3 regions of the Streptomyces sp. NPDC006174 genome follow, and region 2 is predicted to be linked to each of the others. Evidence: riboswitches for the same ligand, from Rfam matches in the RefSeq annotation. Region 2 holds a riboswitch; each other region holds the start of a gene.

The links. Region 2 has a riboswitch for cyclic di-AMP ahead of ABZ267_RS28645 (LysM peptidoglycan-binding domain-containing M23 family metallopeptidase). Riboswitches for the same ligand answer to the same signal wherever they lie in the genome.
Positions count from the first base shown of each region.
Region 1: another riboswitch for cyclic di-AMP. It lies ahead of ABZ267_RS24680 (M23 family metallopeptidase); the one in region 2 lies ahead of ABZ267_RS28645 (LysM peptidoglycan-binding domain-containing M23 family metallopeptidase).
Region 3: another riboswitch for cyclic di-AMP. It lies ahead of ABZ267_RS17350 (transglycosylase family protein); the one in region 2 lies ahead of ABZ267_RS28645 (LysM peptidoglycan-binding domain-containing M23 family metallopeptidase).

Region 1 is NZ_JBEXTJ010000011.1:158,213-165,128, reverse strand. Features, by position in the region: gene ABZ267_RS24685 (pitrilysin family protein) at 1-1,034, shown strand, start outside; cyclic di-AMP (ydaO/yuaA leader) riboswitch at 1,257-1,425, shown strand; gene ABZ267_RS24680 (M23 family metallopeptidase) at 1,439-2,254, shown strand; gene ABZ267_RS24675 (GntR family transcriptional regulator) at 2,478-3,185, shown strand; gene ABZ267_RS24670 (HPr family phosphocarrier protein) at 3,342-3,623, opposite strand; gene ABZ267_RS24665 (GNAT family N-acetyltransferase) at 3,783-6,662, shown strand; gene ABZ267_RS24660 (DUF5998 family protein) at 6,704-6,916, shown strand, end outside.
Region 2 is NZ_JBEXTJ010000015.1:70,665-77,580, forward strand. Features, by position in the region: gene ABZ267_RS28640 (SGNH/GDSL hydrolase family protein) at 1-508, opposite strand, end outside; gene ABZ267_RS28645 (LysM peptidoglycan-binding domain-containing M23 family metallopeptidase) at 671-1,648, opposite strand; cyclic di-AMP (ydaO/yuaA leader) riboswitch at 1,652-1,812, opposite strand; gene ABZ267_RS28650 (tyrosine-protein phosphatase) at 2,224-3,036, shown strand; gene ABZ267_RS28655 (DUF6126 family protein) at 3,041-3,217, opposite strand; gene ABZ267_RS28660 (XRE family transcriptional regulator) at 3,304-3,912, opposite strand; gene ABZ267_RS28665 (aspartate aminotransferase family protein) at 3,972-5,369, opposite strand; gene hpnH (adenosyl-hopene transferase HpnH) at 5,439-6,458, opposite strand; gene ABZ267_RS28675 (1-hydroxy-2-methyl-2-butenyl 4-diphosphate reductase) at 6,464-6,916, opposite strand, start outside.
Region 3 is NZ_JBEXTJ010000007.1:96,025-102,940, reverse strand. Features, by position in the region: gene ABZ267_RS17370 (nucleoside triphosphate pyrophosphohydrolase) at 1-589, shown strand, start outside; gene ABZ267_RS17365 (sel1 repeat family protein) at 631-2,487, shown strand; gene ABZ267_RS17360 (cytochrome P450) at 2,484-3,776, shown strand; gene ABZ267_RS17355 (transglycosylase family protein) at 3,963-5,027, shown strand; cyclic di-AMP (ydaO/yuaA leader) riboswitch at 5,319-5,516, shown strand; gene ABZ267_RS17350 (transglycosylase family protein) at 5,522-6,229, shown strand; gene eno (phosphopyruvate hydratase) at 6,566-6,916, shown strand, end outside.

The DNA.
Region 1 (6,916 bases), on a different contig from region 2:
TGGCCAAGGCGCTCGGCCTGGTCGCCGAGGCCCTCCGCGCCCCGGCCTTCGCCGAGAGTGAGATCGAGCGGCTCGTCGGCAACCGCCTCGACGAGATCCCGCACGAGCAGGCCAACCCGTCCCGGCGCGCCGCCAAGCAGCTCTCCAAGGAGCTCTTCCCGGCCACCGCCCGGATGTCCCGTCCGCGCCTGGGCACCGAGGAGACCGTGCGGCGGATCGACGCCGCCGCCGTGCGCGCCTTCTTCGACGCCCACATCCGCCCGGCCACCGCGACGGCCGTCATCGTCGGCGACCTCACCGGCATCGACCTGGACGCCCTGCTCGCCGACACCCTCGGCGACTGGTCGGGCAACACGGCCCAGGCCCGCCCGGTCGCGCCGATCACCGCCGACGACGCCGGCCGCGTGGTCATCGTCGACCGTCCCGGCGCGGTTCAGACCCAGCTGCTGATCGGCCGCATCGGCGCCGACCGCCACGAGCGCGTCTGGCCGGCCCAGGTGCTCGGCACCTACTGCCTGGGCGGCACGCTCACCTCTCGTCTGGACCGGGTGCTGCGCGAGGAGAAGGGCTACACCTACGGCGTACGCGCCTTCGCCCAGGTCCTGCGCTCGACCGGGCCCGAATCGGGCGGCGCGGCGATGCTCGCCATCAGCGGTTCGGTGGACACCGAGTCCACCGGTCCGGCGCTGGAGGACCTCTGGAAGGTCCTGCGGACGCTGGCCGCCGAAGGGCTGACCGACGCCGAGCGCGAGACGGCTGTGCAGAACCTGGTGGGCGTGGCCCCGCTGAAGTTCGAGACGGCCGCCTCGGTCGCCGGCACGCTGGCCGACCAGGTCGAGCAGCACCTGCCCGACGACTACCAGGCCCAGCTGTACGCCCGCCTCGCCGAGACGGGCACCGTGGAGGCGACCGCGGCCGTGGTCAACGCCTTCCCGGTGGACCGGCTGGTCACGGTCCTCGTCGGCGACGCGGCACAGATCGCGGAGCCGGTGAAGGCGCTCGGCATCGGAGAGGTGACCGTCGTCAGCGGCTGACACACCGTCGGCACACCAGGACGGAGAGGACCCCGGCGAGGAGCGATAAGCCGGAGTCCTCTCCTTTGTCCATTTAGGGCCCTTTGTCACATCGTGATGAGGTAACTCCCTCTACGCCCTGTGGGATGCACGACAAATCCCCCTGTCCGTTTGGTGACGGACAGCCGCCTTGTCTAGCGTCGGCCCGGCTGTCCGTCACCCGTACGCCGCATCCGCGGCGCCGGGCAGCCATCGCCGAGTCCCCGTCAGGCGCGAGCCTGGGGAGCCGGGGACCCACACGTAGTCCCTGGGGTGAATCGGAACCCCGTGCCGCGAACCGGCGCGGAGCTCCGTAGGAGACCTTCCTGCTCCGAACCCGTCAGCTAACCCGGTAGGCGAGAAGGAAGGAAAGGATCAGCCCCTCCATGGCGTTCACCCGTGCCACCGGGAAGCACCGTGCCCCGAGCCGCCTCAAGCGCCACGGCGCCCATGTCGCCGGCGTCGCGGCCCTGACCACGACCGGTGTCCTCGGCACCCTGGCCTCTCCGGCCGTCGCGGCCGACTCCGAGACCCCGAAGGTCGCCGAGACCGGACTCACCCAGGCCATCGCCCTCGACGCCACGATCGCCGAGCAGATCGAGGCCCAGGCCCAGGCGCAGCACCGGCAGGCCGAAGCCGTCGCCAAGGCGAAGGCCGAGGCGGCCGCCGAAGCCAGGGCCAAGGCCGCGAAGGCCGAGGCGAAGGCGGAGGCCCAGCGCAAGGCCGAGGCCCGCGCCGAGGAGATCCGCGAGGAGAAGGCCCGGGCCGCCCGCGCCGCCGAGCGCGCCCGCCTCAACGCCTTCCACCTCCCGGTCGTCGGCTCGTCCGTCACCACCGGCTACAAGTCCGGCGGCGCGCTCTGGTCCTCCGGCAGCCATTCCGGCGTGGACTTCCGTGCCGCCTCCGGCAGCTCCGTCGTCGCGGTCGGCGCCGGTACGGTCGTCGAGGCCGGCTGGGGCGGCGCGTACGGCAACAACATCGTGCTCCGGATGACGGACGGCACGTACACCCAGTACGGCCACCTCTCCTCGATCGGCGTCTCCGTCGGCCGGAGCGTCACCTCCGGCCAGCAGATCGGCCTCTCCGGCTCCACCGGCAACTCCACCGGCCCGCACCTCCACTTCGAGGCCCGGACCACTCCGGAGTACGGCTCCGACATGGACCCGGTCGGCTACCTGCGCTCGCACGGCGTCAACGTCTGACCCGACCGCGCACCACCGCTCCTCCCGAAGGCCCCGGACTTCCCGCCGGGGCCTTCGTGCGTGCGCCGGGAATGCCCGGACCGATCCCTTCCGCTCCCGGCCTTCGGCCAGAAGATATCTATCAATTCAGGTCTGCCATCGGAAATTGCGGAAGATTGCCATAGAGTCACGGAACACGCGTCGGCCGCCCGCGTTTCGCGGGGATGAAGGCGGAGGTTCGGACATGCGCATTCCCGCGCATTCGGTATGCACGGCAATCCGTGACGACATCGTCTCCGGTGTCTACGAGCGCGGCAGCCGCCTCACCGAGGAGCTGCTGGCCCGGCGGTACGGGGTCTCCCGCGTCCCGGTCCGCGAGGCGCTGCGCACGCTGGAGTCCGAAGGCTTCGTCACCACCCGCAGGCACGCCGGGGCCTGTGTCGCCGAGCCCACCGAGCAGGAGGCCGCCGACCTGCTGGAGGTGCGGATGCTCCTGGAGCCGCTCGGCGCGGCCCGGGCCGCGCAGCGCCGCACGGAGGCCCACCTCAAGGTCCTCCGCGGGCTGGTCAGGCTGGGCCAGGAGCGGGCCCGCCGCGGCGAGGGCGAAGATCTGCGGTCGCTGGGCGGCTGGTTCCACGAGACCCTGGCCCAGGCCTCCGGCAGCCCCGGCCTGATCGCTCTGCTCACCCAGCTCCGGCACAAGATCGCCTGGATGTACGCCGTCGAGCAGCCGGTCCGACCGGTCGACTCCTGGGCCGAGCACGGGGCCATCGTGGACGCGGTGGCGCGCGGCGACGCGGAACGGGCGAGGGCGCTCACCGCTCTGCACGCGGAGCGGGCCGCCGGGGCGCACCGGCTGCGCCGGCCGGACCGCGCCGGCCGGCGGGCGGCGCCACCGCCTCGCGTGAGTTTTTCGCAACACGGCGTAAACATCGCGGGTGTCCGTCATTAACAAGCGCGCCGTATACAAAGAAAAGTAATTGCCGGGGGCTTTGTTCGTGCTGCCCGAAATAATTCTCCATCGCCTCGGAACAACGAAAGAGCCGTGGTCACCCCGGAGGGAAAACCACGGCTCAGGTCCGTCACCGTCATACGGTCCCGGAATGCGTCAGACGGTCTCGGGAAGCTCTTCGAGCCCTTCGGCGACCAGCTTCGCCAGGCGGTCCAGGGCGGCCTCGGCGTCGTCCGCGTCGGACGCGAGCACGATCTCCTCGCCACCCTGCGCACCCAGACCCAGCACCGCGAGCATGGAAGCGGCGTTGACCGGGTTGCCGTCGGCCCTGGCGATCGTCACGGGGACGCCGGAAGCCGTGGCGGCACGGACGAAGATGGAAGCGGGGCGGGCGTGCAGGCCCTCGGCCCAACCGACGTTTACGCGGCGCTCAGCCATGGTTCTGCCCTTCACATATCAACGGTTGTCTAGACCAGTCTCTCATGCGGTGCGTACTGCTGTGCCCGGCCTCCCCTCCCACCGGCAGGCCCCGGCCGTCCTCAGACTGCCCCGGTACCGATCCCTCCGCGACCGGGAGACCGGCCGTAGGCTTTGCCCATGGAGCCCACGCCGGAACAGCGTCCGCATCACGCGTACCCCGACCACTGGGAAGCGGACGTGGTGCTCCGCGACGGTGGCACCGCGCGCATCAGGCCGATCACCACGGACGACGCCGAACGGCTGGTCAGCTTCTACGAGCAGGTGTCCGACGAGTCGAAGTACTACCGGTTCTTCGCCCCGTACCCGCGCCTTTCCGACCGGGACGTGCACCGCTTCACCCATCACGACTACGTCGACCGGGTGGGGCTGGCCGTCACGATCGGCGGCGAGTTCATCGGAACCGTCCGATACGACCGCATCAACGACCAGGGCCGGCCCGCCTCCGCGCCCGCCGACGAGGCCGAGGTCGCCTTCCTCGTCCAGGACGCCCACCAGGGCCGCGGAGTCGCCTCGGCGCTGCTCGAACACATCGCCGCCGTCGCCCGCGAGCGCGGTATCCGGCGCTTCGCCGCCGAGGTGCTGCCCGCCAACAACAAGATGATCAAGGTGTTCCGGGACGCCGGCTACACCCAGCAGCGCAGCTTCGAGGACGGCTCCGTCCACCTCACTCTCGACCTCGAACCCACCGAGAAGTCGCTCGCCGTCCAGCGCGGCCGCGAGCAGCGCGCCGAGGCCCGCTCGGTCCAGCGGCTCCTCGCGCCCGGCTCCGTCGCGGTCATCGGCACCGGCCGCACACCCGGGGGAGTGGGCCGCACGGTCCTCCGCAACCTCCTCGCCGCCGGCTTCACCGGCCGTACGTACGCCGTGAACCGCGCCTTCGACGAGGGCCTCACCACGCTCGACGGCGTCCCCGCGCACCGCTCGCTCGGCGAGATCGACGAGCAGGTCGACCTCGCCGTCATCGCGGTCCCCGCCCACCGCGTTCCCGAGGCCGTCGCCGACTGCGGCGAGCACGGCGTCCAGGGCCTCGTCGTCCTCTCCGCCGGCTACGCCGAGCAGGGCTCCGCCGGCCGAGAGCTCCAGCGCGAACTGGTCCGCCAGGCCCGCTCGTACGGCATGCGCATCATCGGCCCGAACGCCTTCGGCATCATCAACACCGCCGAGTCCGTCCGGCTGAACGCCTCCCTCGCCCCGGAGTCGCCGGCCCGTGGCCGGATCGGCCTCTTCACCCAGTCCGGCGCCATCGGCATCGCTCTCCTCTCCGGCCTCCACCGGCGGGGCGCGGGCCTCTCCTCGTTCATCTCGGCCGGTAACCGGGCCGATGTCTCCGGCAACGACTTCCTCCAGTACTCGTTCGAGGACCCGGACACCGACGTCGCCCTCCTCTACCTCGAATCGCTCGGCAACCCGCGCAAGTTCACCCGCCTCGCCCGCCGCACCGCCGCCGTGAAGCCCGTCGTCGTGGTGAAGGGCGCCCGGCACAGCGGCACCAACCCGCCCGGCCACGCCGTCCCGGTCAGCCGCATCCCTGACGCCACCGTCTCCGCCCTGATGCGGCAGGCGGGCGTGATCCGGGTCGACACGGTGACCGAGATGGTGGACGCCGGACTGCTCCTGGCCGGCCAGCCGCTCCCGGCCGGGCCCCGGGTCGCGATCCTCGGCAACTCCGAGTCGCTCGGCCTCCTCACGTACGACGCCTGCCTCGCCGAAGGGCTCCGCCCGCGCCCGCCGGTCGACCTGACCACCGGCGCCTCGCCGCAGGACTTCCGGGACGCGCTGGCCGAGGCCCTCGCCGACGGGACCTGCGACACCGTGATCGTCACCGCCATCCCGTGGGTGGGCGAGAACGGCGAGGCCGAGACCGGCGACGGCGAGGTGCTGGCCGCAGCGCTGCGCGGCGCCGCCGCCGGCGGACCGGCCAAGCCCGTGGCCGTCGTCCACGTGGAGATCGGCGGCCTGGCGGAGGCGCTGGCCGCCGCGAGCAGCACCGCCGCACCCCGCACCCGGCCCACCACACTCGCCGCCCAGCCCTCCGGCCCGTCCGCCGCGGCCACTCCGCCCGCCACGACGGAGACCGCAACCGAAGAAACCGAAGAAGGCACCGAGCCTCCCGCCCGCCCCGGCCGCATCCCCGCCTACCCCGCCGCCGAACGTGCCGTACGCGCGATGGCCGAAGCCGTGAAGTACGCGCAGTGGCGGCGCCAGGCGGCCACACCGGGCAAGGTGCCCGAGTTCCTGGACGAGACCACCGACGAGCCCGGTGCCGCCGCCCTGATCGACACCCTCCTCGGTGCCACACCCGACCCGCGCGGCCGCCCGCTCACCCACGACGAGGCCCGCGAGCTGCTCGGCCGCTACGGCATCCCCGTACGCCCCACGCTCCCCGCCCCGGACCCCGAGGCAGCCGTGGCCGCGGCCGCCCGCCTCGGCTATCCGGTGGCGCTCAAGACCACCGCGCCGCACCTGCGCCACCGCGCCGACCTCGGCGGCGTACGGCTCGACCTCGCCGACGAGGACGCGCTGCGCCGCGCGTACGGAGAGTTCACCGAGCTCCTCGGCAAGCCCGCCGAACTCCTCCCGGTCGTCCAGTCCATGGCCCCGCGCGGCGTGGACACGGTCGTCCGGGCCTCCATCGACGCCGCCGCCGGAGCGATCCTCTCCTTCGGCCTCGCGGGCGCCCCCTCCGAGCTGCTCGGTGACACCGCGCACCGGCTGGTTCCGGCCACCGACCGCGACGCCGCCGAGCTGATCCGGTCCATCAAGGCGGCCCCGGTCCTCTTCGGCTGGCGCGGCTCGGCCCCCGTCGACACCCCGGCTCTGGAGGAGCTGCTGCTACGGCTGTCGCGGCTCGTCGACGACCATCCCGAAGTGGTCTCCGTGGCGCTGGAACCGGTGGTCGTGGCGCCTGCCGGCCTCACCGTCCTCGGCGCGAGCGTCCGCCTGGCCCCGCCGCCTCCGCGCGGCGACCTCGGCCCGCGCCGCCTTCCGAACTACTGACAGGTCCCAGGCAGCCACCGGCCCACCGTAGGATGGTGCACATGGCAAAGACCGGTACGACGACCCAGGGGCTGCGCGCGGCGATCGAGCGCAGTGGCTACTACCCGGCCCTCGTGGCCGAGGCGGTCGAGGCCGCCGTCGGCGGGGAGCCGGTCGCCTCGTACCTGGTCCACCAGGAGACCACGTTCGACTCCAACGAGGTCCGCCGCCATGCCACGGTCCTCGTGCTGACCGAGAACCGCTTCATCGTCAGC
Region 2 (6,916 bases):
CGGCGATGGCCCTCAGGTGGACGTTGTACGTGGCGATCTTGCCGCGCATGTGGCGCAGCACCGGAACGCCCCGGGTGTCGAAACCGGTGGTGACCATGACGGTGCCGACGGCCTCGGTCAGGTCGGCGACGGCCCGCTCGAAGCGCTCGGCCAGATCGTCGGGGTCGGCGCCGGGCCGGATGATGTCGTTGCCGCCGGCACAGAAGCTGACCAGGTCGGGGGCCAGTTGCTTGGCCCGGGGGATCTGCTCCGCGACGATCTGGTCGAGGAGGCGTCCGCGTACGGCGAGATTGGCGTAACGGAAATTGCCGTGCCGGGTCCGGTCACCCGGGTTCGTCGCCGCGCCGGGGGCCGGGAGCCGGTCGGCGAGGAGAACCGCGAACCGGTCCGCCCAGCCGACGAAGGTGCCGTCGGGGCCTGGGTCGCCGACGCCCTCGGTGAAACTGTCCCCGATCGCCGCGTACGACCCGATGATGTTCTGCTGCTGGGTTCTCGAATCGTCTGCCACAAGCCCATATCCTGCACCGTTCAATGTGACCTACGCGACCGTAATACGGGGTTGACGGGTGGTGACATAGACCACCCGGTCAGATTTGGGTAAAGCCGGAATAAGTGGAGGGGCGGTGCGCCGCCGCGCACCGCCCCTCGTTCACTTCTTCTCGCCCTCGGATCAGAGGGAGACGCCGTGCTGCCGCAGGTAGGCGACCGGGTCGACGTCGGATCCGTAGCTCGGGCCGGTGCGGACCTCGAAGTGGAGGTGCGGGCCGGTGGAGTTTCCGGTGGAGCCGGAGAGGCCGATCTGCTGGCCGCCGGTGACGGTCTGGCCGGCGGAGACGCTCAGCGAGGACTGGTGGGCGTACTGGGAGTACATGCCGTCCTCGTGCTGGATGACGACCTCGTTGCCGTACGAACCGCTCCAGCCGGCCGAGACCACGGTGCCCGGGCCGATGGCCTTGACGGGGGTGCCGGAGGCGGCCTGGAAGTCCGAGCCGGTGTGGTAGCCGCTGGACCAGCTGGAGCCGGAAGCGCGGTACTGGGTGGTGACGTTGGCGTTGTCGAGCGGCGCGGTCCAGCCGGAGCCGGTGGACTGCGAGGAGCCGCTCTGCGTGGAGGCGCCGGACTCGGCGGCGGCGTCGGACTCGTCGGCCGAGACGGTGTCGGCCTTCGGGGCCGGCTCGGCCTTCTTCGGCTCGGCCTTCTTCGGCGCGGCGGCCTTGGGCGCCGGAGCGGACTTCTTCGCCTCCGAAGGCGCGGCGGTGCCGGAGGCCTTGGCGCCGAGGGTCAGCTTCATGCCCGGGAAGATCAGGCTCGGGTTCTCACCGACGGTGGAGCGGTTGTCCTGGTACAGCTTCTGCCAGCCGCCCTTGACCTGGTGCTCGGCCGCGATCTTGGCGAGGTGGTCGCCGGAGACTACGGCGTACGTCTTCGAGGTGGCCTTCGCCGTGGCGGGCGCGGCCTGCTTCGCGGACTGGGCGGCGGCGGCCGAGGCGGCTGCGGGCTTGACGGCGGGGGCCGCCTTCTCCGCGGCGTGGGCGCCGGTGGCGCCGAACAGCGGGAGCGCGAGTACGGCGCCACCGGTGCCCGCGGCGAGGACGCCGCGGTGGATCGGACCGGACTTGGGACGGCGGTGCTTACCCTTTGCGGGCATGGGGAAGTTCCTCTCCGGCGCCTGCGAGGTGAGCTGTCGGGTTCGGGCTGGAGATGCCCGGTCGCCGGCTGGCGACTTCACCCCGAGCCGGTCCGGATCGCTCCGGGCCGGCGGCTTACCTGGTTCCCCCGCTCCTGCCACACGTGAGTGGGTGGGTGCGAATTCCGGGCGGCGGCAGGATTAGGCGGTCCGTCCGGATTGACGGTGACCGTAAACGAGTCGGGACGGCAGGAACAAGCCGTCGGTTCCGCCCCGGAATCATCGATTCAATTTCGCTCCGGATTTCCCGTCACACTCCGTGGATTACGGATCTTGGCTTTCCTTACGGATCCCGGGAAAACACCTCGGCGCCGCCGCCACCGTCCGTCACGGATATGATCCCGCTCACCTACCGATTCCCATCTCCCCCATTAGCGGGGCATGTTCTGCGAAATGCACCAATACGGACATGCCGTCCACGCGGCTCCTGACACCCCGTCAGCCTGCCGATGGTTGCCCCGTGAACCGATGTCGTATCGTCACAGGAGCGCCCTCGCCGGAGAGCCGCGCCGACGCCAGAGATTCCAGGAGCCACCGTGACGCAGCAGGTGCCGCAGGTCCCGCCGACCGAGACCGCACTGACCGGAGTCCGCAACTTCCGCGATGTGGGTGGGCTTCCCACCACGGACGGGCGGCGCACCGCCTTCGGCCGGCTCTACCGCAGCGGCCACCTGGCGCACGCCACCGCCGAGGACGCGCTCTTCCTCGGCGGGCTCGGACTGCACACCGTCTTCGACTTCCGCAACTCCGCCGACCACCAGCTCGACGGGTACGACATCGAGCTGACCGGTGTCCGCAATGTCAGCATTCCGCTCTCCGACCCGGCCGACGGCGCCGAGTTCTGGCGGCTGGTGCGCGACGGGAACATCGAGCAGCTGCGCTCGATCCTGGCCAACGGCAAGGGCACCGAGCGCATGATCACCATGTACCGCTCGACCATCGTCGACCGCACCGCCGAGCACAGCCGTGTCCTGCACGCGCTGGCGGAGGACAGCGTGCCGGCTCTGATGCACTGTGCGGCGGGCAAGGACCGCGCCGGCCTGTCGATCGCGGTCTCGCTGCTCGCGGTGGGCGTGGAGCGCGAGGCGATCGAGGCGGACTACCTCAAGTCCAACGATCCGCACCGCCGGTACAAGGTGAAGCGCACGGACATGTCCGAGACCGGCATGTCCCCCGAGGTGATGGAGCTGCTGAATCCGCTCTTCGGTGCGCAGGCCTCCTACCTCGAAGCGGCGTTCGCGGCGATCGACGAGACGTGGGGCTCGACGGACCGCTATCTGACGGAGGGCCTGAAGGTCTCCTCCGAGACCCGGCAGCGACTCCGCGAGCGCCTGCTCGACCAGGACTGAGCGGCTACTCGGCGCCCGCCACCACGAAAAGCAGGTAGAGGAAGGCCGCGATCACGTGGCCGACCACCAGGTAGGCGAAGAGCCGGATCACCAGGCCGCGCGGCATCCGGCGCTCCTGTGAGTCCGTCGTGGCCTTCGGGCGCCTCGGGGTCAGCGGGTCGTAGTGCTCGGAATCGGACATGACGGTCCTCTCTGCCGGCCTCGTGGCCGGTGGGTACGAAGGCTCCGGTGGTACGGAGAGTCGCGGCGGTGAGCAGGGCGCCGGAGTCAGCGCGCGTGGAGCGCGTTGCCGAGGCAGAGCTCGGCCGCGGGGCTCTGCAGCAGCGAGTGGACGAAGAGCAGCTCCGCCCCGCCCCGGTCCAGGGCCGCGATCCGGTGCGGAGTGAGCGAGTCGAAGTGGGCACTGTCGCCCGGGTCCAGATCGTGCACGGTCTCCCCCAGCGCGACCCGCATCCGCCCGCCGAGGACGTACAGCCACTCCTCACCGGGATGCACCCGCACCAGATCGCCTTGGGCGCCGTACGGGACACGGACCCGCAACGCCTGCATGGCGCGGCCGGAGCCGCCGGCCCGGCGGTACATCCAGCCGTCGGCCTCGGCACCCTCGAAGGCGCCGCCACGGATGACCGCCTCACGTTCGGGCGGCTTCTCGCCGAGCAGCTCGGAGACCGTCGTACCGTAGATGCGGGCGAGGCCGAGCAGCATGGGCAGCGAGGGCTGCCGGCGGCCGGTCTCCAGCCGGGAGAGGTGGGCCGGTGAGAGTCCGGCCCGCTGGGCGGCGGTCTCCAGGGTGAGGCCGCGGCCTCGGCGCAGGTCGCGCAGGCGGGGAGCGACGCCGGGGAGCTCGTCGGCCGCGCCTTCGTCCGGAGGGTTCATGGATCCATTGGGCCAGGAACTTTCCTCCGGGGCAAATATCTTGCCTCGGAGGCAAAAGCTCAGCGGTTGGCCACCGCCTGCTTGACCAGCGTCCGGCCGAAGTCCCACATCAGGCCGCCGCCGCTGTGCGCATCGTCCATGACCTCGGTGAACGCCGCCACGAAGCGGTCCACCTCCGCCTCGCCGATGATCAGCGGCGGGATCAGCTTGATCACCTCCAGGTGGTCGCCGGAGACCTGGGTGAGGATGCGGTGCTTCTGGAGCAGCGGCACCACGACCATCTGGGCGAAGAGTCCCTTGCGGGCCGCCTGGAGCATGGCCCAGCGGCTGCGGAGCTTCAGCGAGGACGGACGGCCGAACTCGATGCCGATCATCAACCCGCGTCCGCGCACCTCGTGCAGCAGCTCGTAGCGGTCCACCAGCGCCGCAAGCCGCTCGCGCAGAGAGTCGCCGGTGCGCCGGGCGTTGGCGACGATCTCCTCGTCCTCCATCACCGTGAGCACCGCGAGCCCGGCCGCCATCGCCTGGGCGTTGGAGCCGAAGCTGGCGGAGTGGACCAGGACCCGGTCCATCGAGGAGTAGACCTTGCGGAAGATCCACTCCTTGCCGAGCGTCGCGCCGACCGGCACGTAGCCGCCGGAGAGCGCCTTGGCCACGCAGACGAGGTCGGGCTCGACACCGTCCTCGTGCTGGTACGCGTAGAAGTCGCCGGTCCTGCCGAGGCCGGTCTGCACCTCGTCGGCGATCAGGAGCGCCTTGTGCCGGTGCAGCAGCTCCTGCGCCTCGCGGAGGAAGCCGTGCGGCGCGGCGTGCACACCCTTGCCCTGGATCGGCTCGACGACCAGGGCCGCGACATCGCCGCGCTTCAGCTCCCGGCGCAGCGCGTCCAGGTCTCCGAGCGCGATCGGCGTGTCGGGCAGCAGCGGGGCGAAGCCGTCCTTGAAGCCGCTCTCGCCGTTGACCGAGAGGGAGCCGGTGGTCAACCCGTGGAAGGCGTGGGTGCAGTAGAGGACGCGCGGTTTGCCGGTGGCGTACCGGGCGAACTTCAGGGCCGTCTCGACCGCTTCCGTACCGCTGTTGCCGAAGAAGACCCGGTCCAGGTGCGGGCTGTGGCCGAGCAGCTTCTCGGCGAGGAGTCCGGGCAGCGGCTGGCAGTCGAAGCGCGTGAGGTCGGCGAGCTGGGCGTCGAGCACGTCGTGCAGGGCCTGGCGGACGACCGGGTGGTGCCGGCCGATGCCCATCACGCCGAACCCGGCGAGCATGTCCAGGTAGTCGTCGCCGTCCGCGTCCCAGAAGTACGCGCCTTCGGCCCGCTCGTAGACCTTGTCGAAGCCGATGGTGTGCAGCATGCGCGGCAGCTGGTGGTTGAGGTGGCGCGCGTGCAGCTCGTACCGCTCGTGCCCGCGCTCCGCGAGGAGCCGTTTCAGGTCGAAGCCCTGTGGCCCGCCGTCCGTCATCGCCCGTTCGTCTCCTTCGCTGCGTTTCCCGAGGGGGCCGGCGTCACCGGCCCCCTCGCTGTCACGACGTCACCGGTTCCCGCCGACGCTCTCCCGTGCCGCGCGCAGCGACTCCTTGAGCGATCCCATCGTCGCGAGGACGGCGGTGGGTTCGTAGCCGCAGTGCGCCATGCAGTTGGCGCAGCGCGGGTCCTTGCCCCGGCCGTACTTCTCCCAGTCGGTCTCCTCGATGAGCTGACGGTATGTCGGTACGTAGCCGTCGCTCATCAGGTAGCACGGGCGCTGCCAGCCGAAGAGCGAGTAGTTGGGGATCGCCCACGCGGTGCACGGGAAGTCGGCTTTGCCTTCCAGGAAGTCCAGGAAGAGCGGCGAGTGGTTGAGCCGCCAGCGGGCCCGGTTGCCGCCGGCGAAGGCCTTCTTGAAGAGTTCGCGGGTCTGCTCGACGCCGAGGAAGTGCTCCTGGTCGGGCGCCTTCTCGTACGCGTAGGCGGGCGAGATCATCATCTCGTCGACCTTCAGGTCGTCGTTGAGGTAGTTGAGGACCTCGATGATGGTCTGCGGGGTGTCGGTGTTGAAGAAGGTGGAGTTGGTGGTGACGCGGAAGCCGCGCGCCTTGGCCTCCTTCATCGCGGCGACGGCCTCGTCGAAGACGCCTTCCTTGGCGACCGACTCGTCGTGCCGCTCCCGCAGTCCGTCGACGTGCACGGCGAAGGCGAAGTAGGGCGAGGGCGTGAACTTGTCGAGCTTCTTGCGCATGAGCATCGCGTTGGTGCAGAGAAAGACGTACTTCTTCTTCGCGACGAGCTGGCGCACGATCTCGTCGATCTGCGGATGCATCAGCGGCTCGCCACCGGCGATCGAGACCATCGGAGCACCGGATTCGAGCACCGCGCCCACCGCCTGGGCGACCGGCATGCGCTGCTTCAGGACACCGGCCGGGTGCTGGATCTTCCCGCACCCCTCGCAGGCGAGGTTGCAGGCGAACAACGGCTCCAGCTCGACGATCAGCGGGAACTTCTCACGCTTGCGGAGCTTCTGTTCGAAGAGATACGTCGCGACCTTGATGGACTGACGGAGCGGCATGGCCATCTGGCTCACCTCCTGGGGAGCGTTGAGGATCGGTGCCATTCGTAGAAAGCCGGAAGGACGGCACGGAGAACACGGAAGGCCGATATTCCACCGCGAACCGTGCCGATACGGACGAGCTCATGCTCTGGAGCGTCCACGACCACCCGGACGGCCGCAACCGGACGCGGCCCGTGGCACAGGGCGGTACGCAGTGTCGCGGCGGACTCCATGTCCACCGCGATGGCCCCGGTGGCCCGCAGTGCAACCCGCTCGGGGCCGCGTACGACGTGGTCGGAGCCGGTGAGCGGGCCGGTGTGGACGGCCGAGCCGGGGGCGGCGCGGGCCAGGGCTGCGACCAGCAGGCCGGTGCCGGTGCAGGGCGTGGCGCCGTCCGGGTCACGGGTCTCCTCGGCGACGACCAGGTCGCCGGGGTGCATGCCGGGCGCGAGGCCGGCGCAGAAGCCGGAGGCGATGACGGC
Region 3 (6,916 bases), on a different contig from region 2:
GATCATGGACCGGATCCGCCGCGAGTGCCCCTGGACCTCGCAACGTACGCACCAGGGCCTCGCGAAGTACGCCATCGAGGAGGCGTACGAACTGGTCGAGGCGATCGAGGACGGCGACCGGACCGAGCTGCGCGAGGAGCTCGGTGACGTCCTGCTCCAGGTCGTCTTCCACGCGCGCATCGCGCAGGAGGATCCCGAGGAGCCGTTCGACGTGGACGACGTGGCGGGCGGCCTCGTCGAGAAGCTGGTCCACCGCCACCCGCACGTCTTCGGCGACGAGAGCGCCGAGACCCCGGAGGACGTCCACGCGCACTGGCTCCGCACGAAGGCGATCGAGAAGCAGCGCACGTCGGTCACCGAGGGCGTCCCTCTCGGCCAGCCCGGCCTGGCCCTCGCCGCGAAGCTCGGCAGCCGCGCCCGCACGGCCGGCCTCACCGTCCCGCTGCCCGCCGGCGACACCATCGGCTACGAGCTCCTGGCTCTGGCCGTACGCGCCGAGGCCGACGGCACCGACCCGGAGACAGCTCTGCGCGCGGCGGCCCGGGTCTACCGGGACGCGATCGTGGCGGCGGAGGGGCGTGCGGGTTAGTACGGTGACCTGAGGGACCGTACGAGGGGTGGGGGACGGGTGTGGACGCCGAGTTGAGGACGCTGGCTCTGACGGTGGCGCGGATCATCGGGAGCCCCGACCAGAGCGCTTACCGGCTCATGTCCGAGGCACTGCGGGGCGCCCGGAACACCTTTCTGGAGGTGCGGTTCGACGACCTGTGGGGGATACGCCTCCGTGGTGAGGACACGGGCACGCCGAGCGCCGTACACGAGCTCCTGATCGAAGTGAAGCGCACGGCGCCTTCCGTCTACGAGGAGCTGCAAGCCATCGCCGAAGCCTTCACCGAGGACGAGCAGGCACGCGAGGCCGACGGTGTCCGGGCACCCGCCCACGCTCCGTCCGGCCCCTCCACCAGAGCCACGGCCAACTCCGTCCAGGACGGCACCTTCCACGCCCCGGTCGTCCAGGCCGATACCTTCTCCGGCGGAGTACACACCTATTACGCGCAGCCGCCGCACTCCACCCTGCCGCCGGTCGCCGACTGGCCGCAGCTGGACACGGCCGACCCGATCGCCTTGGGCGTGCGCCAAACCCGTCGGCTGCCCGGTGAGTCACCGCTGCCGCCGTACGTGGAGCGGGACTGCGACCGCGAGTTGGGCGACCGGGTCCGTGAGGCGGCCCGGGAGGGCGGTCTGGTGGTGGTGACCGGGGCGCCGCTCTCGGGCAAGACCCGGACGGCGTGGGCCGCCTTGGCGTCGAAGCTCCCCGGAACGACCCGGGTGTTCGCGCCGTCGCCCGGGACGGACCTGCGCGGTCTTCCGGCGGTGGTACGGGGACGGGGCGCGGCGGGCTGTGTCCTGTGGCTGGACGACCTGGGCGGCCACCTGGGCGAGTACGGGCTGACCCCGGCGGTTCTCGCGGAGCTCGTACGGATGCGCGTGCCGGTGCTGGCCACGATGGAGGACGAGGCGTACGACGCGCGCCGGTTCGGGGCGGCGGACCGCGCCCGGGTGCTCGACGGGGCCCGACCGGTCGAGCTGAACAGGGTCTGGAGCGACAGCGAGTGTGGGTTGCTGGAGAAGGCCGAGGAGCCGCTTCTGAGGGGCGCCCGGCTCTGGCGCGGACCGCACACGGTGCCCGAGTACCTGGCCGTCGGCCCCGACCTCGTCGAGGAGTGGCGGCGGGCGGCCCGGCCGACCCGCCATCCGCGCGGCCACCTGCTGGTGCGCGCCGCGGTCGACCTCCACCGCTGTGGAGTCCCGCACGGGGCGATCTCCGAGGGCGTACTCCGCGGCGCGGAGGAGCTGTATCCGGACGCGTACGCGGCAGCCGAGGCCGAGTCATTCGGCGACGGGCTCGCCTGGGCCGCCGAACAGCGGTACGGCGTGAGCGGGCTGCTGGTTCCCGGGGACAAGGAGGGCACCTGGGGCGTCTTCGGCGCGCTGCTCGCCGATACGGTCGACCGGCCCGACGGCTGGCCGGTCCCGCTCGACCTGTGGATGTTCGCGCTCGAAACGGTGAGGACGGACGGCGCGCGCTGGACGGTCCGCTCCAACGCCCACACGCATCTGGTGGAGCGGGCCGAGGAGGACCCGATGGCCGCGGCGGTGCTCGGCGACATCAACGTCGCTCTCGGCGACCTGGAGACCGCCGAGTTCTGGTGCCGCAAGGCGGCGGACGCCGGCCACACCGAGGCGGCGGCGGCCGCGGGAGAGCTGATGGTCGCGCGCGATGCGGCGGCGGAGGCGATCTCGTACCTGGAACAGGCCGCCGAGGCGGGCATCGTACAGTCGCAGTTCTCCCTGGGCCTGCTGCTGATCGACCGCGCCAAGAGCTGGATGAACCGGGCGGCCGAGGCCGGCCACCCCCTGGCGGCCCGGGTGCTGCCCCGGCTCCACGCCGTGACGTACACCCCGCCCGATACCGTCAAGGAGTGACCGACACCCCCGCCTGTCCCCACACGCCTGACGCCCCCGAACTCTTCACCTGGGAGTTCGCCACCGACCCGTACCCCGCCTACGCCTGGCTCCGCGAGCACAGCCCCGTGCACCGGACCACGCTGCCCAGCGGCGTCGAGGCCTGGCTCGTGACGCGGTACGGGGATGCCAAGCAGGCGCTCGCGGACGCGCGGCTCTCCAAGGATCCGGCCAACCATGCCGGGTCCGCGGCGGCCAAGGGGAAGACGGGGATTCCGGGGGAGCGCAAGGCGGAGCTGATGACGCATCTGCTCAACATCGACCCGCCGGACCACACCCGGTTGCGCCGGCTCGTCTCCAAGGCGTTCACTCCGCGCCGGGTCGCGGAGTTCGCGCCCCGGGTGCAGGAGCTGACCGATCGGCTGATCGACGACTTCGTCGAGAAGGGAGAGGCGGACCTCATCCACGACTTCGCCTTCCCGCTCCCCATCTACGCCATCTGCGACCTGCTCGGCGTTCCGCGCGAGGACCAGGACGACTTCCGGGACTGGGCCGGCATGATGATCCGCCACGGTGGCGGGCCGCGCGGCGGAGTGGCCCGGTCGGTGAAGAAGATGCGCGGCTATCTCGCCGAACTCATCCATCGGAAGAGGGAGAACCCGGGTGACGACCTGATCTCCGGACTCATCCGGGCCAGCGACCACGGCGAGCACCTCACCGAGAACGAGGCCGCGGCGATGGCGTTCATCCTGCTGTTCGCCGGGTTCGAGACGACGGTGAACCTGATCGGGAACGGTACGTACGCTCTCCTCCGCCATCCCGAACAGCGCGCCCGGCTCGAAGAATCGCTGGCGGCGGGCGAGAGCGCGCTGCTGGCCACCGGGATCGAGGAGTTGCTCCGGTTCGACGGGCCGGTCGAGCTCGCGACCTGGCGGTACGCCACCGAGGCGCTGACGCTCGGCGGGCAGGAGATCGCGGCCGGGGATCCGGTGCTGGTGGTGCTGGCGGCGGCGGACCGGGATCCGGAGCGGTTCACGGATCCGGAGGCGCTCGACCTCTCACGGAGTGACAATCAGCATCTCGGTTACGGTCACGGCATCCACTACTGCCTGGGAGCACCGCTGGCCCGGCTGGAGGGTCAGGCTGCGGTGGCGACCCTGCTGAAACGCCTTCCTGGCCTGCGACTTGCGGTGGAACCCGCTGATTTGCGCTGGCGCGGCGGGCTCATCATGCGCGGACTGCGCACGTTGCCGGTCGAGTTCGAGCCGGGACATCGCCTTGAGGAAGGTGACACGCTGTCACCTCTGTGACTTTCACGTGATCTGCGCTGCATCGACTTGTGACATGCGTTCGAGTCCCGCTAGGTTCACGGTTCGACGCGTCGGCCGACCGTTCACCGTTGGCCCGTCCGTCACTTGCGTATCAGCTTCATGCACGCGCGTAACAGCTTCATGCTTCTCAGTTCATGCTTGTCAGTCGCACGGAAGGCAAACTCCATGGGCTCCGCGAACGGCAGACACCGCCGCCCTCGTCAGGCACCCGCCATCGTCGTCGCCGCAGGCGTGACCGGATCGGCCATCGCCATTCCGCTCCTCGGCGCGGCAGGCGCACACGCGGCCGACGCCACCACCTGGGACCGGGTCGCGGAGTGCGAGAGCGGCGGCATGTGGAGTGCCGACCTCGGCAACGGCTACTACGGCGGGCTCCAGTTCTCGCAGGAGACCTGGTCCGCGTACGGCGGCACCGCCTTCGCCGAGCGGGCCGACCTGGCCAGCCGTTCACAGCAGATCGCCGTCGCCGAGAAGGTCCTGGACGACAAGGGCCCGCAAGCGTGGCCGAGCTGCGCGGTGATCTCCGGCCTCGCGGTGGACGGCAGCCTGCCCGGTGTCGACCCCGGTACGGTCCCCTCCACCGACCCCACCAGCCCGACCACTCCCACGCCGGACCCGACGACCGCTCCGGCGGACGAAGTGGATGAAAAGGGCGGAGCGGAGGGTTCCGGCAAGACGGACTCCACCGGCAGGGCGGATGCGACGGACAAGGGTGAGAAGAACGGCGGCGGCGACGCACTGAACCCTTCCGCCGAGCCCTCCACGTCCCCGTCCGCCGGAAAGACCGGAACCCCCAGCTCTCCTGACGCCTCGCAGCCCTCCACCTCCACCCCCGACGCCTCGAAGGGCGCCGACCGCACCGGCGGCAAGCACCGGGGCGTTCCGGCCCCGGAGGAGACCGGCGCGGTGGGCCAGGAGGACGGTCCCCGCGAGTCCGGCCGGCACGCCTCACGCGGCGAGGGTGACGCGCGGGACGGCGGCGCGGTCGTCGACGGCGGCTACACCGTGCAGCCCGGCGACAACCTCTGGGCCATCGCCGACGCGCAGGAACTCCCGCAGGGCTGGACCGGCCTGTACGAGGCCAACAAGGACCTCCTCGGCTCCGACCCGGACCTGATCCTGCCCGGACAGAGCCTGGACCTCGGGCTGAACGAGGCCGGTCGGGAGACCGGCGAGCAGACCGGTCAGGCGGACGTCCAGGAGGGCTCCGAGGCGCCTGCCGCCAACTGATCGAATTCGGGAAAACACCCCGAAAACGCGGGTAGTTCAGAGGCCTATGTCCACTTATGCGTAAGTGAGACATGGGTCTCTTTGCTGCAACTGGCGTGTTGCGTCCGCCTGCTCGGCGTAGATCGCCTCCGACCTGCGGAAACGACCGGTCAGGGTGAGCAAGTAAGCGCCGATTGGGCCAGTATGTCCATCTTTGAATGTCGGGGTTGCCTGTGTTTACGGTCGGAACCGCTCGCACCGCGGGCCCCGTCGACCGTCACGCCGAATCCTGCCGTCGGTCGAAGGGAACAGACGCGTAAAGCGCCGTAGGCAGGAGCGGGGGACCCAGGTAGGCCGCCGGGTCCGTACAGCCTCTTCGAAGGGCAGTCCCTTCGAACTCGGGGACGTACGGGAACGGCTTGGGGTGAAGTCGCGCGCTAGGTCGCGCGACCGGGCAACTCATCAGCCCGAACCCGACAGCTCACCTCGTAGGCGTCGGTGAGGAGATCCGTTCCATGCTGCTGAACAGCAAGGGCAAGCACCGCCGCCCCTCGAAGACCGTCCGTCTCGCCACCCTCGCCGGTGTCGCCGGCGCCGCCGTGGCCGTCCCGCTGATGGGCGCGACCAACGCTTCCGCCGCCTCCGTCGAGACCTGGGACGCCGTCGCCCAGTGCGAGTCCGGCGGCAACTGGTCCATCAACACCGGCAACGGCTACTACGGCGGGCTGCAGTTCTCGCAGTCCAGCTGGGCCGCCGCCGGCGGTACGCAGTACGCCTCGCGCGCCGACCTGGCCTCCAAGGACCAGCAGATCGCCACCGCCGAGAAGCTCCTCGACATGCAGGGTCCGGGCGCCTGGGCCTGCGCCGGCGCCGGCGGCCTCACCAACGACGGTGTGGACCCGGGCGTGAGCACCGGCTCCGGCCAGTCCGCGAGCGAGCCCGAGCAGGCACAGCCCGAGCGCAAGGCCGAGCAGCCCACCACGCGCAGCGAGCAGCGCGAGGCTCCGAAGGCCGAGAGCTCCAAGAAGACCGTCACCACGCCGACCGGCGAGAAGGTCCAGAAGGGCGACGGCGAGTACAAGGTCAAGACCGGCGACACCCTGAGCAAGATCGCCGGCAAGGAAGGCGTCAAGGGCGGCTGGAGCAAGCTCTTCAAGCTCAACGACGACATCGTCAAGGACGCGAACCTGATCTTCCCGGGTCAGCAGCTCCACCTGAAGTAACAGCCGTCTCTCCTCCCCGGAGGGTGGGGGTCCGGCGGCACCCTCCCTCGCACGGCTCCCCGGCCCGGCGCGCTCTCCCCCCGTGCGCGCCGGGCCGGGGTCTTTTCCGTGCGAAGAACCCCTGCGGGCGAGGTGATGCGTTCACCTCTTGTCGCCAACACGTGTTACCAGTCAGTAGATTTCTAGAGATTTGTCCCGTGATGCTGACCCTTGGGTCCTTTTTCGTCCCAGGAGACGGGCGGTCGGCCGACTGACGCGGCCCGGCCGGTTAGGCTCGTGTCGCAAGGCCACAGTGACCCTGCACAACCAGCGTCATATCCCAGAAGGAGATGCCTCGTGCCGTCCATCGACGTCGTCGTAGCCAGGGAAATCCTCGACTCCCGGGGCAACCCCACGGTCGAGGTCGAGGTCGGCCTCGACGACGGCAGCACCGGCCGTGCTGCTGTTCCGTCCGGCGCCTCCACCGGTGCCTTCGAGGCCATCGAGCTTCGCGACGGTGACCCCAACCGCTACCTGGGCAAGGGCGTCGAGAAGGCCGTCCTCGCCGTCATCGAGCAGATCGGCCCGGAGCTCGTCGGGTACGACGCCACCGAGCAGCGCCTCATCGACCAGGCGATGTTCGACCTGGACGCCACCGAGAACAAGGCCTCGCTCGGCGCGAACGCCATCCTCGGTGTCTCGCTCGCC